DNA from 4 places in the Pseudomonas sp. FSO-7 genome. Region 3 is predicted to be linked to each of the others. Evidence: predicted binding sites of a transcription regulator. Region 3 holds the regulator's gene; each other region holds the start of a gene.
The links. The regulator FliA, encoded in region 3, starts transcription of late flagellar genes. The targets are predictions, from matches to a motif close to CTAAAGTTTNNNNNNNNNNNGCCGNTAA.

Region 1: motA (flagellar motor stator protein MotA) is a predicted target of FliA. The motif match lies at 972-999, and genes of this name have one in related genera.
Region 2: AC515T_RS16120 (methyl-accepting chemotaxis protein) is a predicted target of FliA. The motif match lies at 1,397-1,424, and genes of this name have one in related genera.
Region 4: AC515T_RS28115 (methyl-accepting chemotaxis protein) is a predicted target of FliA. The motif match lies at 1,576-1,603, and genes of this name have one in related genera.

What each region holds. Positions count from the first base shown of each region.
Region 1 is NZ_CM184193.1:672,314-676,658, reverse strand. Features, by position in the region: gene motB (flagellar motor protein MotB) at 1-48, opposite strand, end outside; gene motA (flagellar motor stator protein MotA) at 52-903, opposite strand; gene AC515T_RS02885 (HDOD domain-containing protein) at 1,070-2,608, shown strand; gene rhdA (thiosulfate sulfurtransferase) at 2,651-3,466, shown strand; gene asd (archaetidylserine decarboxylase) at 3,486-4,345, shown strand, end outside.
Region 2 is NZ_CM184193.1:3,706,571-3,710,915, reverse strand. Features, by position in the region: gene AC515T_RS16120 (methyl-accepting chemotaxis protein) at 1-1,275, opposite strand, end outside; gene AC515T_RS16115 (undecaprenyl-diphosphate phosphatase) at 1,549-2,379, shown strand; gene AC515T_RS16110 (DUF1294 domain-containing protein) at 2,376-2,804, shown strand; gene AC515T_RS16105 (MmcQ/YjbR family DNA-binding protein) at 2,854-3,204, opposite strand; gene AC515T_RS16100 (LysR substrate-binding domain-containing protein) at 3,201-4,109, opposite strand; gene AC515T_RS16095 (FMN-dependent NADH-azoreductase) at 4,239-4,345, shown strand, end outside.
Region 3 is NZ_CM184193.1:1,857,754-1,862,098, reverse strand. Features, by position in the region: gene AC515T_RS08200 (chemotaxis protein CheA) at 1-532, opposite strand, end outside; gene AC515T_RS08195 (protein phosphatase CheZ) at 563-1,348, opposite strand; gene AC515T_RS08190 (chemotaxis response regulator CheY) at 1,367-1,738, opposite strand; gene fliA (RNA polymerase sigma factor FliA) at 1,905-2,648, opposite strand; gene fleN (flagellar synthesis regulator FleN) at 2,645-3,475, opposite strand; gene flhF (flagellar biosynthesis GTPase FlhF) at 3,591-4,345, opposite strand, start outside.
Region 4 is NZ_CM184193.1:6,374,610-6,378,954, forward strand. Features, by position in the region: gene AC515T_RS28115 (methyl-accepting chemotaxis protein) at 1-1,466, opposite strand, end outside; partial or broken gene AC515T_RS28120 (LysR substrate-binding domain-containing protein) at 1,653-2,021, opposite strand; partial or broken gene AC515T_RS28125 (NorM family multidrug efflux MATE transporter) at 2,023-2,247, shown strand; gene AC515T_RS28130 (putative bifunctional diguanylate cyclase/phosphodiesterase) at 2,355-4,025, opposite strand; gene rep (DNA helicase Rep) at 4,298-4,345, shown strand, end outside.

The DNA.
Region 1 (4,345 bases), 1.2 Mb from region 3:
GGCTATGCGCTTGACGCGCTTGACGATGATCGGTTGATTATTTTCCATAACTTAACGACCGCGAACCGCTTGTTCCAGCTCGGCGAAGCTTGGACGGTGCGCCGGGTACAGGACCTTGCGACCGAACTCCACCGCCAGCGATGGCGGCATGCCCGAGGCCGAGGCCACCAGGGACGCCTTGATGGCTTCGTAGACGTTGAGTTCTTCCTTGGCATCGTGGGCCAGGGAATGGGCCAGCGGACCGAAGAAACCGTACGCGGCCAAAATACCGAAGAAGGTCCCCACCAGTGCCGCACCGACGTGCAGGCCGATGGATTTCTGGTCGCCATCGCCCAGGGACGCCATGGTCACCACGATCCCCAATACCGCCGCGACGATACCGAAGCCAGGCATGCCGTCGGCGATACCGTTGACCGCGTGGGACGGGTGCTCCAGGTCTTCCTTGAGGCTGTACAGCTCCATGTCGAACAGACCTTCGAGCTCATGGGGGGCCATGTTGCCGGACGACATGATGCGCAGGTAATCACAGATGAACGCCGTCATGCGTTCATCCTTCAGCACCGAGGGGTACTTGGCGAAAATCGGGCTGGCGGCGGCGTCTTCGATATCGCCCTCGATCGCCATCATGCCTTCGCGGCGGCTCTTGTTGAGGATCTCGTAGATCAGCCCCAGCACCTCGAGGTAGAAGGTGTGGCTGAAACGCGAGCCGAACATGCTCAAGGATTTCTTGAGCACATGCATCGTCATATAGCCTGGGTTGGCCTGCAGAAATGCACCGAGGGCCGCGCCACCGATGATCAACACCTCGAAGGGCTGGATCAGGGCGGCAATCTTGCCATGGGAGAGTACGTATCCGCCGAGTACGCTCGCGAACACGACAATGATGCCGATAATTTTAGCCATAGATAGAAAGTACTTATTTAAGTCGGGTTCAAGGTCATATTCGGAAGCTGAAAAATCTCTTCTTCTACTTATCGGCAAAACTGCGCCAGACTATAGGCTGTTCTGGCGAAAAGCCAATTTGCCCCGTGCCGGGCGTAGAGAATTCATACGATGATCACGTCCAGCCATGACTAACGAAACCAAGGTTCCAACACCCCGACCGACCACCCTCGAGGGCTGGGTAAAGCTGCTCAACGGCGTGCATCTGCCAGTGCCCCAGGCCAGCCACGACCTGGTCTGCAAGGCCCTTGCCGACAGCCGCCGCTCATTGCGCGACATCGCCGACCTGATGCAGGACAGCCCCGCACTGGCCCTGAGCGTCATCCGCGAAGCCAACCATCACACCCATGGCAGCCTTGCAGAACCCGCGGAAAACCTCGAAGTGGCCATCAACCGCCTCGGCCTCAAGCGTACCGAGGAGCTACTCGCCCGCCTGCCGTCGTTGCCGGGGCATGAAATACCCATCGCCTTGCGCCAGTTGCAGTTGATCAGCCAGCACGCCACGCAACAGGCCAATGGTTTTTTTGCCAGCCGCCTGGCGCGGCTGTGGCAAGACATACATTGGGGCAGCCTGTTGTTTCTGTCGCCGCTCTGGCCCCTGGCCCTGACCCACCCGCGATTGCTGGGGGAGTGGGAGTTGCGGGTTTTCCATAAAGGCGAGCCTGCGCTCAAGGTGGAGCGCGAGCTGTTCGGCGTCCGCCTGCTGGAAATCTGCCTGGCGCTGGTGGAGACCTGGCGCTTGCCCGTCTGGGTGGCGCAAGGTTATCGCCTGCTGCTCAATGAACGCCGCGAGCTGGTGAAAGTCCTGCGCATCGCCCGGGACAGCGAACACCCGCTGCGTCAGCAGAATCGCCTGGACGACGACCCGATCCTGCGGCGCTGGCTCAACCAGCCGGCCAACACCGTGTTGCTGGCCAACGGCCTGGCACTGGCCGCACAACAGGCCTGGGACAGCCCCGCTATCACCCGCTGGCAGTACCTCACCAGTTTGTATCTGCAGATGTCGATGGATGAGGTCCAGCAACAATTGCACCAACAAGCGGCCAACAGCGCCCATCATCACGCCATGCCGGACCTCTGGCACCCCGCCGTGGCGCTGATCTGGCCTGCGGGCAGCCGCCGCATCCACCCCGGTTTGCTGCCCGCCGCACCGCCCAGCGCCCAAGACCTGAGCCAGTGGCGCAAGCAATGTTCCGCCATGCTGGTGGAGCCGAGCCCCTTTCGCAATGCCATGCACCTGACCACTTCGGCACGGGACGTCCTGGTGGCCTGCGGCATGCGCCGGGTGATGATCCTGATGGCCGACCGCAGCCAGACCAGCGTGCGCGTACACCAGACCGCCGGTTTGCCCAAGGAAGCCGCGGCCATGAGCTTTACCATCAGCCAGAGCAAAATATTGCAGCGGTTGCTGGCCCAGCAGGGCCAGGTTCGCCTGAACCCGGACAACAACGCACAGTTTTCGGCGCTGCTGCCGCCGGGCCTGCGCAGCCTGTTCCACGGTGAACACCTGCTGTTGCGCTCACTGACCTGCAATGGCCGGGTGATCATGCTGGTGGCGGTGGACCAGGGCGGCGGGCCGTTCTCGGATATCACCGTGCAAGCCTTCGGCAAAACCGTGCAATGCATCGAAAGGGCCCTGCATACCTTTACCAACCGCGGTCGCTGAACTTGCTACAATCCTTTCCCTTTGCGCCCCTGGAGACCTCACATGCCTGACTTCTCTGGCTTGCCGCTGGTGATCGAACCGAGCGAACTGCTGCCACGCCTCGACGCCCGCGAACTGATTCTGGTGGACCTGACCAGCGCCGCCCGCTACAGCACCGGGCATATTCCCGGCGCACGCTTCGTCGACCCCAAACGCACCCAGCTCGGCCAACCACCGGCGCCCGGCCTGCTGCCGGCCAAGGCCGACCTGGAAGCCCTGTTCGGCGAACTCGGGCACCACCCGGATGCGGTCTACGTGGTCTATGACGATGAAGGCGGCGGCTGGGCCGGGCGGTTTATCTGGCTGCTGGACGTGATCGGCCACTCGAACTACCACTACCTCGATGGCGGCTTGCTGTCGTGGCTGGACGAAGGCCTGCCGGTGTCCGTCGACGTCCCTGCGCCCGTGGCGGGCCCGGTCAGCCTGACGCTGCACGAAGCCCCCACCGCCACCCGCGAATACCTGCAAAGCCGTCTCGGTGCCGCCGACCTGGCCATCTGGGACGCTCGCGGCCCGCTGGAATACTCCGGCGAGAAAGTCGTCGCAGCCCGGGGCGGACACATTCCGGGCGCGGTCAATTTCGAATGGACGGCCGGCATGGACCCGGCGCGCAACCTGCGCATCCGTAAGGACATGGCGCAGATCCTTGAACAATTGGGCATCACGCCTGACAAAGAAGTCATCACCCACTGCCAGACTCACCACCGCTCTGGCTTCACCTACCTGGTGGCCAAAGCGCTCGGTTATCCACGGGTCAAAGGCTATGCCGGTTCCTGGGGCGAATGGGGCAACCACCCCGACACGCCCATCGAGCTTTGAAGGTTCTTAAGGACAGTTAATGAAAAACCGTTTGTTCATCCTCACTCAATACCTGCTGCCCCACCACCTGTTGTCGCGGTTGGCCGGTTGCATTGCCGAATGCCGCGTGCGCTGGTTCAAGAACGCCTTCACCGCGTGGTTTGCCAAGCGCTATCAAGTGGACATGTCCCAGGCCCTGGTGGAAGACCTGACAGCGTATGAGCACTTCAACGCCTTCTTCACCCGCGCCCTGAAAGACGGCGCCCGCCCGCTGGACGAAACCCCGGGCGCGATCCTCAGCCCCGCCGACGGTGCCGTCAGCCAGCTCGGCCCGATCGAGCACGGCCGGGTGTTCCAGGCCAAGGGCCACAGCTTCAGCGTGCTGGAACTGCTGGGCGGTGACGCGGCCAACGCAGCGCCGTTCATGGGCGGCGATTTCGCCACCATCTACCTGTCCCCCAAGGACTACCACCGCGTGCACATGCCATTGGCCGGCACCCTGCGGGAAATGGTCTACATCCCCGGGCGGATTTTCTCGGTCAACCAGACCACCGCCGAAAACGTTCCGGAGCTGTTCGCCCGCAACGAGCGCGTGGCGTGCATTTTCGACACCGAGCGCGGGCCGATGGCCGTGGTGCTGGTGGGCGCGATGATCGTGGCTTCCATCGAAACCGTCTGGGCCGGGCTGGTGACGCCACCCAAGCGCGAGCTGAAAACCTTCCGTTACGACGAAGCCGCCCGTGCGCCGATCCACCTGGAAAAAGGCGCCGAGCTGGGACGCTTCAAGCTGGGTTCGACCGCCATCGTGCTGTTCGGTCCAGACCAGGTGAAATGGGCCGAAGAACTGGTGGCCGGCTCGCCGGTGCAGATGGGCCAAGGCCTGGCGCTGCCCAACGCCTG
Region 2 (4,345 bases), 1.8 Mb from region 3:
CTTTTGCGTGCGCTGGGCCAGCAGCCGCACTTCATCGGCGACCACCGCAAAGCCCCGACCTTGCTCGCCGGCGCGGGCGGCTTCGATCGCGGCGTTGAGGGCCAACAGGTTGGTTTGTTCGGCGATGGAGCGAATGACCTCCAGCACACTGCCGATCTGGGTGCTTTCACTCGCCAGGGTGCGAATCACTTCCACCGCCTGGTCGATGGTCTGGGACAGGCGGTCGATCTGCTGCAAGCTGCCATCGATGTTGACCTGGCCTTGCTGGGCCTGGGATTCGGCGTCGCGCATCTCACTGGCCGCGTGCTCGGCGTTCTTGGCCACGTCTTGCACGCCATAGGTCACTTCGTTGATCGCGGTGGCCACCAATTCCATTTGTTGCGACTGTTGCTGGCTGCGTTCCTGAGCTTGAGCCGCGTCGTTGCCCAATTCGCTGGAAGATTGCCCCAGCTCGCTGGCCGAGGCCTGCAACTGGCTCACCACCTGGCGCAATTTGGCGGTAAACGCGTTGAAATGCCGGGCCAGTTGCGTGACTTCGTCCTGGCCGTGGGTGTCGAGGGTGCGCGTCAGATCGCTCTCGCCGCTGGCGATGTTGGCCATGGCGTTGACGGTTTCTTGAAGCGGACGGACGATGCTGCGCACGATCAGAGTCAGCAGAAGGCCCATGACCAGGGTGATCGCCAGGCCAATCAGCGAAGCCTTGATCAACTGGGATTGGAATTCTGCCTGGACGTCGTCCACGTACACGCCGGAACCGATGATCCAGCCCCACGGTTCGAACAGTTTGACGTAGGAGGTCTTGGCGACCGGCGCTTCGGCGCCCGGCTTGGGCCAGAGGTAATCGATGATCCCGGCACCCTTGGCCTTGGCGATGGCGACCATCTCGTTGAACAGCGCAAAACCGTTCGGGTCGCGGATCGCCGAGAGGTTCTGGCCTTCAAGCTTCGGGTTGGTCGGGTGCATGACCATGACCGGCGTCAGGTCGTTGATCCAGAAGTAGTCGCTCTGGTCATAGCGCAGGCCTCGCACGGCGCTGAGGGCTTGCTTCTGCGCTGCCTCGCGGGTCAGGGTGCCGGCGGTTTCCAACCCATGGTAGTAGCTCAGTACACCACTGGCGGTCTGCACCACATGCTGGGTCTTCTGCACCTTGGCCTGATACAGGTCCGTGTGGATCTGCTTGAGCATAAAGGCGCCGAGCGTGAACAACATCACGATGGCCACGACCAGGATGAGCCACAAGCGTCGGCTGATCGACACACTGCGCAAGCTATTCATACGCTGTCACTCCGGTTTCTTATTCTTGTCATTAACGACGGCCGGCACTTTAGCGCCTGGCGGCTATCCATGATTGACCTGGGTCATAACGCGGCAGCGTTATCAGGGCTTGTCTGATAGGATTTCGGCCCCGCAGCGCAAAACCTGAGCCTGTTCTGATGTTTCATTGGTTTTTTTTGAAAGGTCGCGGTTATCGTGCTGCCGCTGCGTGTACCTGCTTGACACTTGAATATTGATAAGACCTGCATGAACAGCGTCTTCTTTGGGGGATTAATGGATTTGTGGACCGCCTTTTCGGCACTGATTCTTGGCGTAGTGGAAGGCTTGACGGAATTTCTGCCGATTTCCAGCACTGGGCACCAGATCATTGTCGCCGACTTGCTCGAGTTCGGTGGCGAACGAGCGATGGCATTCAACATCATCATTCAGCTTGGCGCGATCCTCGCGGTGGTCTGGGAGTTTCGGCGCAAGATCTTCGACGTGGTACTGGGCCTGCCGACGCAACCCGGCGCCCGCCGGTTTACCGCCAATCTGCTGATCGCTTTCATGCCCGCCGTAGTCCTGGGCGTGCTGCTTGCCGACTGGATCCACCACTATCTATTCAACCCGATCACCGTCGCCGCCGCGCTGGTGGTGGGTGGCCTGGTGATGCTCTGGGCCGAAAAGCGCCAGCACCAGGTGCACGCCGAAACGGTGGACGAGATCTCCTGGAAGGACGCGTTGAAGGTCGGCCTGGCCCAGTGCATTGCGATGATCCCGGGCACGTCCCGTTCCGGCGCGACCATCATTGGTGGCTTGCTGTTCGGCCTGTCGCGTAAAACCGCTACCGAGTTTTCGTTCTTCCTGGCGATGCCCACCATGGTCGGCGCGGCCGTCTACTCGGGCTACAAGTACCGCGAACTGTTCGTCCCGGCGGATTTCCCGGTGTTCGCCATTGGTTTCGTCACGGCGTTCATTTTCGCCATGATCGCGGTCAAGGGCCTGCTGCGGTTCATCGCCAGTCACAGCTACGCCGTGTTCGCCTGGTATCGCATCGCCTTTGGCCTGTTGATCCTGGCCACCTGGCAGTTCGGCTGGGTGGACTGGGCCGCCGCCAAGCCATGAACGATTCAGGCAACCGCAAACGTGCAGGGCACAATGCTGAAGGCACCGTGCAGCACCTGCGGCTCAAACTGATGGTGTTTGCGCTGCTCTGTGCCTTGCCGCTGTTCGGCGCGCTGCTGTTCGGGCTGAGGGCGGTGTCGTGGGTGCCGATGGCGGCCTATGGCGTCGTCAGCGTGGTGGCGTTCCTGCTGTACTGGAGCGACAAGCGCAAGGCGCGCGCCGACGCCTGGCGCACCCCCGAGAACGTGCTACATGCACTGGAGCTGGCCGGCGGTTGGCCTGGCGCCTTGCTGGCCCAGCAGGTGTTTCGCCACAAGACCCGCAAAGTCTCGTTTCAAGTGGTGTTCTGGTTCATCGTGCTGTTGCACCAGGTGTTCTGGATCGACCAGTTGTTCCTGGGCGGTTATCTGTTGGCGTTGTCCTAGCGTGGGAGCGAGCTTGCTCGCGATAGCGGTGGTTCAGTCGCTGCCGCCACTACAGCAATAACCCAACCTGGGTACGCTTGGGCAACTTGCTGACCACCAATTGATGAGAGCGGCGCAGCAAATTGCGCAGTTCTTCGGCCCCCAGCGGGTAGGGCACCTGCATGATGACCCACTGGGCCCGTGCCAGGTAAGGCGCGGGATGAATGCCCGGGCGGTCGCAATGACCCAGGAACAGGTCCTTGTCGACCTTGAACGCCAACGAGTCGCCCCGCAGGCCCTGCAGGGCGAACATCTTGTTCCCGGCTATGGAAAACACCCGCACGCCGCCCCATTTGTAGTCTTCCCTGGCACCGGGCAAGCCCAGGCAAAACTGCGCGACATCCTCTTCGCTCAAACTCATAGCGTTCTTTCTCCACAGCCCTCGAAGGCTTCCACCAAATGATCGATCCAGGCGCGCACCGCCGGCAGCATGCCGCGCCGATGCGGGTAGACCGCCTGGAGCCAGCCGTCGGGCAACGACCATCCAGGCAGCAGTTCCACCAGTGTGCCGTCGCGCAATTCCTGCTCGCAATACATGCTCGGCAATAAAGTGAAACCCAGGCCGGCGAGGGTGCAGGCCCGGCGCACAATGAAGTCGTCGATGCCCAGGCGGGCTTCCAGGCTCAGCTCGACCTGCTGCCCATCGGCCTTGACCAGACGCAGATGCACCAGGCGATCGGCTTCCAGCGCCCCTAGCACCGGCAAGGGCTTGAGATCATCCGGGGTTTCGACCCGTCGTCCTTCGACGAAGGCCGGGCTGGCGACCAGCATCAGGCGTGCCCGGCGCAAACGCCGGGTCATCAACAGCGGGTCTTCGTCCCCCAGGTCGCGCACGCGCAACGCCACGTCGATGCCTTCGCCGATCAGGTCCACCCGGCGGTTGAGCAGGGTCATTTCCAATTGCACCAAGGGGTATTTCGCCAGGAAGGTTTCGATCACCACCGGCAGGAACTGGTGGGCCAGGCCCACCGGGCTCGATACCCGCAATCGGCCGCGGGGCTCGCTGGACATGCTCGCCACCGCTTCGTCGGCCATCTCGGCCTCCAGCAACATGGCCTGGCAATGGCGCAGATAAGGTTCGCCGACCGCGGTCAATTTCAACTGGCGGGTGGTGCGCTGGAGCAACCGGGCGCCGAGGCGTTCTTCCAGCTCGGCGATACGCCGCGACAACCGCGACTTGGGAACGCCCAGCAAACGCCCGGCCGCCGCGAAACCGCCGGCTTCGACGACTTTGGCGAAGTAGTACAAGTCATTGAGGTCTTGCATGGTGAGCTCGATTGTCCTGTCAGTGGGACAAACTATCGCATTTATGCGGACTTATCGATCATTGGCTTCATATATAGGATTGTCGCCAATTGATCGCCTGGTTGCGGTCCTCATTTGGAGAGCACTGATATGAAACTGCTGCACATCGATTCGAGCATCCTCGGCGACAACTCCGCTTCTCGCCAATTGAGCCGTGAAGTGGTTGAAGCCTGGAAAGCTGCCGAGCCAGGCATCAC
Region 3 (4,345 bases):
CGGCTGGCGCTTCGGCCTGGGCCTTGACGGTATTCAGGGAGTCCAGCAGCTGTTCGAATTCGTTATCGGTGATGTCGCCCGATTCTTCGACGACCGGCTCTTCAACCACCGCTTCGGCAACCGGCGCCGCTTCGTCAGCCGATTGCGGCTCGGCCAGGCGTGCCAGCGCGGCGAGCAACTCAGGAGTGGCAGCGGTGATCGGCGAACGCTCGCGCACCTCGCTGAACATGCTGTTGACCGCATCCAGCGCTTCGAGCACCACGTCCATCAGTTCCGAATCAACGCGACGCTCACCCTTGCGCAGGATGTCGAACACGTTCTCGGCAATGTGACAGCACTCCACCAGCTCGTTGAGCTGGAGGAAGCCGGCGCCTCCTTTTACAGTGTGGAAACCGCGAAAAATTGCATTGAGCAGATCCGCATCATCTGGTCGGCTTTCCAGCTCGACCAGCTGTTCGGACAGTTGCTCTAGAATCTCGCCGGCCTCAACCAGGAAATCCTGAAGGATCTCTTCATCGGCGCCGAAGCTCATTAATGGCTGCTCCTAAAACAGGGCTAAAACTCAGAATCCAAGGCTGGACAGCAAATCGTCCACATCGTCCTGACCGGACATAACGTCTTCTCTTTTATCGGCATGAATTTGCGGACCTTCACCCTGAGAGAGATGTTTTTGTGGATCTTTTTCAGCAAGCATCGCTTCACGGTCGTGTTCGATGCCTGCAAAGCGGTCGACCTGGCTGGCCATCAACACCAGTTTGAGCAGGTTGCTTTCCACTTCGGTGACCAACTGGGTCACACGCTTGATCACCTGGCCGGTCAGGTCTTGATAGTCCTGGGCCAGCAGAATGTCGTTGAGGTTGCTTGCCACGGCGCGGTTCTCGGTGCTGCTGCGCGCCAGGAAACCGTCGACCCGACGGGCCAGCTCCCGAAACTCTTCAGCACCGACTTCGCGACGCATGAACCGGCCCCAGTCGGTGCTCAAGGCCTGAGCCTCTTCGCTCAGGCCGTTGACCAGCGGCGTCGCGCTCTCCACCAGGTCCATGGTGCGGTTGGCCGCGGCTTCGGTCAGCTTGACCACATACCCCAGGCGCTCGGTGGCGTCGGTGATCTGGGAGACTTCCTCGGCCTGCGGCATGTGCGGGTCGATCTGGAAATTGACAATCGCGCTGTGCAGTTCACGCGTGAGCTTGCCCACTTCCTGATACAGACCGCGGTCACGGGTCTGGTTGAGCTCATGGATCATTTGAACCGCATCGCCAAAACGACCTTTTTCAAGGCTGTCGACCAGTTCGCGGGCATGTTTTTTCAGGGTCGATTCGAAATCGCCCATTGAAGATTCGTTGTCCATAGCTCCCCCGTGGCGCCGTTAACCGATGCGTTCGAAGATTTTTTCGATCTTCTCTTTCAACGCCTGGGCCGTGAAGGGTTTGACCACATAGCCGTTTACACCGGCCTGGGCCGCTTCGATGATCTGCTCGCGCTTGGCTTCGGCAGTGACCATCAGCACCGGAAGGTGCTTGAGTTTTTCGTCGGCACGCACCTGGCGCAGCAGGTCGATACCGGTCATGCCCGGCATGTTCCAGTCGGTAACCAGAAAATCGAAGTTGCCACTGTGCAACATCGGGAGCGCAGTGGTCCCGTCATCTGCTTCGGCCGTGTTGGTGAACCCAAGGTCACGCAACAGGTTTTTAATGATCCGCCGCATCGTTGAGAAGTCATCAACGATGAGGATTTTCATGTTCTTGTCCAATTCGACCTCCAAGCAGTCTTAAACGCGCCCAGCACCTGGACGCGCCATTTCAATCAATCCGGCACAACACTCGACAACGGTCTGGAGCACAACGGATGGAGACTGGCGCAGTACCTGCCAGGCCAGCCTCGTCGCAGTGTCCCCACACTGCCTGTCAACGCGCTCGCCACTCCCCCAAACGCCCCCGCAAACGGGCCGCGCACTGGCTGTGTAACTGGCTGACCCGCGATTCACTGACCCCCAGGACCTCACCGATTTCCTTGAGGTTCAGCTCTTCGTCGTAGTACAGCGCCAAGACCAGCCGCTCACGCTCCGGCAAATTGGCAATCGCCTCCGCCAGCGCGCTCTGGAAACGCTCATCTTCCAGGTCACGCGACGGCTCCATGTGAGCACTCGCGTTATCCTCGTGCAGCCCTTCGTGTTCGCCGTCCTGCAACAGGTCGTCGAAACTGAACAGGCGGCTGCCCAAGGTATCGTTCAAAATCCCGTAATAATCGTCGAGACTCAACTGGAGTTCGGCCGCAACTTCGTGATCTTTAGCGTCACGCCCGGTTTTCGCTTCAATTGCGCGAATCGCGTCACTGACCATACGGGTATTGCGGTGCACCGAACGCGGCGCCCAATCGCCCTTGCGGACTTCATCGAGCATCGCCCCGCGAATGCGAATACCGGCATAGGTCTCGAAACTGGCGCCTTTGCTGGCGTCGTATTTGTTCGACACTTCAAGCAGGCCGATCATGCCGGCCTGGATCAAGTCCTCGACCTGGACACTGGCCGGCAACCGCGCCAGCAAGTGGTAGGCGATACGCTTGACCAATGGCGCGTAACGCTCGATCAGTTCGTATTGGGCGTCCCGTGCCGATTTTTTGTAGAGATGGTTGTAACCGCTGGCTGTCATAGCACGGGCCCTGCTGTTTGTTGCACAAGACGCTCGACGAAAAATTCCAGATGCCCGCGGGGGTTGGCCGGCAGGGGCCAGGTATCGACCTTCTGGGCGATCGCCTTGAACGCCAGCGCGCACTTGGAACGTGGAAAAGCTTCATAAACGGCACGTTGCTTCTGGACGGCCTTGCGTACGCTTTCGTCGTACGGCACGGCGCCGACGTATTGCAGGGCGACGTCCAGGAAGCGATCGGTGACCTTGGTCAACTTGGCGAACAGGTTGCGTCCTTCCTGCGGGCTCTGGGCCATGTTGGCCAGGACGCGGAAGCGGTTCATGCCATAGTCGCGGTTCAGCAGTTTGATCAGGGCGTAGGCGTCGGTGATGGACGTCGGTTCGTCGCAGACCACCAGCAGCACTTCCTGGGCGGCGCGGACGAAACTGACAACCGAGTCGCCGATGCCGGCGGCAGTGTCAATCACCAGCACATCGAGGTTGTCGCCGATGTCGCTGAAGGCCTGGATCAGGCCCGCATGCTGCGCCGGGGTCAGGTGAACCATGCTCTGGGTGCCGGAGGCAGCGGGCACGATGCGAATCCCGCCCGGCCCCTGCAAGAGCACGTCGCGCAGTTCGCAACGGCCTTCGATCACGTCCGCCAGGGTGCGTTTGGGGGTAAGCCCCAGCAGCACGTCGACGTTCGCCAGGCCCAGGTCGGCGTCCAGCAGCATGACCCGTCGGCCAAGCTCTGCCAGAGCCAGGGACAAGTTCACTGACACGTTAGTCTTCCCGACGCCACCTTTGCCGCCGGTCACCGCGATCACCTGTACGGGATGCATGCTGCCCATGTTCGTTCTTTACCTTGTCTTCTTAGACGGAGGCCACATTACTGGCTGCGCGTTCGCATAAGGAACAATGCATGGCAGACCATCGATGTAGGTACAAAAAATATTCATGATTACCTCAGCCGACCTGTTTGGTCGGGCTGTGGTAGATGTCAGCGAACATGTCAGCCATGGCTTCTTCGCTGGGTTCTTCCTGCATTTGCACACTCACGGCACGACTGACCAGTTGATGACGGCGCGGCAGATGCAAATCATCCGGGATCCGCGGCCCATCGGTCAGGTAGGCCACCGGCAGTTCATGACCGATCGCCAGGCTCAACACCTCGCCCAGGCTGGCCGTTTCGTCCAGCTTAGTCAGGATGCAGCCGGCCAGCCCGCAGCGTTTGTAGCTGTGGTACGCGGCGGTTAGAACCTGTTTCTGGCTGGTGGTTGCCAACACGAGATAATTTTTTGACTTGATGCCGCGTCCGGCCAGGCTTTCGAGCTGCATGCGCAGGGCCGGATCGCTGGCTTGCAGGCCCGCGGTATCGATCAGCACGACGCGTTTGCGCAGCAGCGGTTCCAGCGCCTGGGCCAGGGATTGGCCCGGATCCACATGGGTCACCGACACATTGAGGATCCGGCCCAGGGTCTTGAGTTGTTCCTGGGCACCGATGCGGAAACTGTCCATGCTCACCAGGGCGATGCTCTGGGCGCCGTACTTGAGCACATAACGGGCGGCGAGCTTGGCCAGGGTGGTGGTCTTGCCCATGCCGGCAGGGCCGACCATGGCAATCACCCCGCCCTCTTCCAGTGGCTCGACTTCCGGCGTGGCGATCATCCGCGCCAGGTGCGCCAGCAACATGCGCCAGGCCTGGCGCGGCTCTTCGATAC
Region 4 (4,345 bases), 2.1 Mb from region 3:
ATTTCCTGGGAGCGCTGGCCCAGGGTATTGATGACCGTGGCCGTGCTGTTCAGCGCACCGGCGATTTGTTCCAGAGACGACGACGCTTCGTCCATCGAGGTCCGACCAATATGGGTTTGTTGGGCGTTTTCCTGGGCCAGGCGCTCGGTGTTGCCCATGTTGTCGGCAATGTTCAAGGAAGTCGCACTGAACTCTTCCACCGCGCCAGCCATGCTGGTGATTTCGCCGGATTGCTGCTCCATGCCTTCGTACGCCCCGCTGGACAACCCGGACAGGGCCTGGGCGCGACTGTTGACCTCCTGGGAGGCCTTGCGGATGTTCTCGACCATGGTCGACAGGGCCTGGCTCATCTGGTTGAAGGCGCGGGCCAACTGACCAATTTCGTCATGGCTCGACACGTTCAGGCGCACGCTCAGGTCACCGGCGCCCAACGCTTCGGCCTGGCGTACCAGATCACCCAGCGGTGCCAGTTTGCTACGCAACAACCACATTGCCGAACCGACCGCCAACAGCATCGCCAACAGGCTGCCAATGGCCAGTTGCGTGCCGACGCTCCAGGTCACGGCGCGGATCTCGGGTTTCGGCATGCTCGCCACCACCGCCCACGGCCCACCCTCGAACGGCACGGCAACGCTGTAGAAGTCTTCAGCGGTATCGGCCCAGAACGCGCCCTTGCCCGGCTTTTTGATCAAGGCCGTGGTGGCCGCGGTAGCGTTGTCCAGCGCCTGTACGCCGGCGGGCGGCACCAGCCATTTGTTTTGTTCGTCCAGCAGCGCCAGGGAACCGGTCTGGCCGATACGGAAACGCTTGAGGTTTTCGAACTGCGCATTCTGCGCATCGGTGTAGTCAAAGCCTACGTACAACACGGCAATGATCTTGCCGCTGCTGTCGCGTACGGGCGTGTACTGCGACATGTAGAAGCGCCCGAAAAGCAGGGCCCGACCGATGTAGCTCTGCCCACTGATCACCGGACCGTAGGCCGGGCCGGCGCGGTCGAGCACGGTGCCGATGGCCCGCGTACCGTCCTGTTTGCTGACGGAGGTACTGACGCGGATGAAATCGTCGCCGCTGCGCACGAATACCGTGGCCACCCCGGCGGTCATCGCTTTGAAGTCGTCCACTTCCTTGAAGTTGTTGTTCAACACTTCGCTGCCCAGGTTCAAGCCTGGGGTTTGTACGCCCGCCACCGTCACCGGCTGGTCCGGATGCACGCTCAGGCCCGCGCTGAAGCGCTTTTCGAACAGACCGGCCAACCGCTGGGTGCTCTCGCGCAGGGTGCTGTGGAAGGTATTGAGCTGGTCGGCCATCAGACGCGCTTCGCTGGCCAAGTGTTCTTCACGGGTGGCAAGGTTGGCAGTGTCCAGCGAACGCAAGGCGAAGACGGTACTGCCGGAGATCACGATCGCCAGTATCACGGCGAGGGCAAGGCCTAGCTGTGAGGCGATCCGGGCGCGGGGTTGAGACATGACGGCTCCTGGCCGAGAGACCGGATCATCCTGATCACGTCGCACGCTCGGCATTTTATTCGGGTGAGGTGTAAGTAGACCCTTTCTGAACGAGGGTTCCATCTTCACGGATTCGGCGGCAAAGCCAAATACTTGAGCGGTTTGGACGGATTAATGTCAAGTGGCTAGCACGCCAACTTCAACGTTTCAGCCCAGGCGCTGTACATCGGGCAATTGCATGGCCTTGACCTCGCCCTGGAGAAAGTCGCTGAGCCGGCGCAAACGTTCACCTCCCGGCCGGGTTTTCGGCCAGACCAGGTAATAGTGTTCACCGCTGGCGACAGCCGTCGGCCAGGGCAGGCTCAGGCGCCCTTGGGCAACGTCCTCGGCCACCATCAGGAGGTCACCCATGGAGACCCCATAGCCACGTGCCGCCGCGATCATGCCCAACTCCAGGGTATCGAATACCTGTCCCCCCTTGAGCGAGACCTTGTCGGACAGGCCCATGCGTTGCAGCCAGTTGCGCCAGTCCCGGCGATCCGGCGTCGGGTGCAGCAGTTCAGCACTGGCCAAACGCGCCACCTTCCTGGTGGGCCTGGGTTGCTATTGGCTGATCGGCGCGCCGTCGGCGTGGTGGATGGCGTTCCACCTGAACTGGGGACCGACCGGTGTCTGGTGGGGCCTGGCCCTTGGGCTGGCCTGCGCGGCCGTGAGCTTGACCTTGGCGTTTGAATGGAAGATGAAGCGGATGATCAGGCGTGAACCCGGGCAACAGGGTTTCGAGGTCGTTCAGACTGAATGAGCTTCCCTTGCGGGAGCGAGCTTGCTCGCGATGGCGATAGGCCTGTCACATCGACTTTGACTGACACACCACTATCGCGAGCAAGCTCGCTCCCACAGGGTTTTGGGTCAGCTCATTTCCAGTATGGACTGCTGATCGCCGTCAAATGTCAGGTACTCCACCAACTCCAGCAACGGCAACGGCTTGCTGATCAGGAAGCCCTGCACCTGGTCGCAACCGAAACCGCGTAGCAGGTCCAGTTGTTCCCGGGTTTCCACACCTTCGGCCACCACCTCCAGGTTGAGGTTGTGGGCCAGGTTGATCATGGCGTGCACCAGTTTGCGGTTCTCTTCGCGCTGCTCCATGCCGCCGACGAAGCTCTTGTCGATCTTGAGCAAGGCGATTGGCAGGCTGTTGAGGTGCACGAACGAGGAGAACCCGGTGCCGAAGTCGTCCAGGGAGAAGCGCACCCCCAGGCGGCCCAGGGCATCCATGGTCTGCTTGACCAGTTCGCTGCGGCGCATGACGGCGGTTTCGGTGAGTTCGAACTCCAGCCATTGCGCCTCGACCCCCCGCTCGGCAATCAGCCGGCTCAAGGTCGGCAGCAACTGGCTGTCCTGGAACTGCCGGAACGACAGGTTGACCGCCATGTGCAACGGCGCCAGTCCCCGCTCGCGCAGGGCCTGCATGTCCCGTAGCGCCCGGGAAATCACCCAGTAGCCCAGCGGCACGATCAGGCCGCTCTGTTCGGCCAGCGGCACGAACTCACTCGGTGGCAGCAAGCCGCGTTCGCCGTGACGCCAGCGCACCAGGGCTTCGAGGCCGACGATGTGACCGCCATCGAGGTCCAGACGCGGTTGGTAATGCAGTTCCAGCTCGTCGCGGCGCAGTGCCCGGCGCAGTTCGCTTTCCAGGTCGGCAAGGCTGCGGGCATTGCGATTGATGCGCTCGTTGAAGATATGAAAGGTGCAGCCCTGGGTACTCTTGGCCTGCTGCATGGCGATGTGGGCATGCCACATCAGCGGATCGGCGCCAGCCTGGGCGCGCGCATGGGCAACACCCAGGCTGCAGCCGATCAGCAGGCTTTCGCCGTCCACCCAATAGGGTTCGGCCAAAGCTTCGGTAATCCGCTCGGCCATCCACTCGGCCCGCTGCGGTGCGCGACGGGTGTCGATCAGCAAGGCGAATTCATCACTGCCCAGCCGCGCCAATTGATCGCCAGCTTCGAGCGAACCCTTGAGCCGCGACACCACTTGCAAGATCAGGCGGTCGCCGGCCTGGTGGCCGAGGGCGTCGTTGGCGTGGCGAAAGTTGTCCAGGTCCAGGTGACCGAGCGCCAGGCCACGGCCATCGTTTTCCGCCAGGCGCGCCGCCAGCAAGGTCTGAAAGCCCTGGCGATTGGCAATGCCCGTCAACGGGTCCTGTTCGGCGAGGCGCTGCAAGGTGTTTTCCAGCACGCCGCGCTCGCGCACATGGCGCAGGCAACGACGCAGGGTCGCACTGTCGAGCACGTCGCGCACCAGCCAGTCACTGACGCCGTCGGGGGCAGCCGCCGGCTCGTGCTCAAGCAGCAGGATGGTCGGCAGGCTGCAACGGCCCGGCGCCGGTTGCAACGCCGCAACGGTCAACAACACCGCGTTGCGATTGTCTTCGAACAGGCTGCTGACTGACTCCCAGTTCGGGGCGCTGATCAACACGACCGAGGGCCCCAAGGGCACCAGGCACTCGCGCAAAATTGCTGACCACTCTGGCTCATGGGCCAATAACAGCAAACGCAAGGGTTCGACAGGCGTTGACAAGCTGACTCCCTAGACTCTGCAAGGTGGTAGGCGCCGGGCATTATGACCTGCCGATGGGCAATGACCAATGCCAATGGTTCTCAAACACGTGCTTTCGGCGGTTTTTTCAGCTCGAAATGCTACGCAAGACCCCATAGGCTCCACATCCTGCGTGAAAGTGACAGAAGCGGCAAATGACAATCCCGTGTGCGTCACAAGTCGGACAGAGCAGCACAATTCTCTGAGCCTGTTAAAATGCCGGCCCATTTCGCAAACGACTCCCTGACTCTGTCATGTCCCGACTCAATCCCCGGCAGCAAGAAGCCGTGAACTATGTCGGC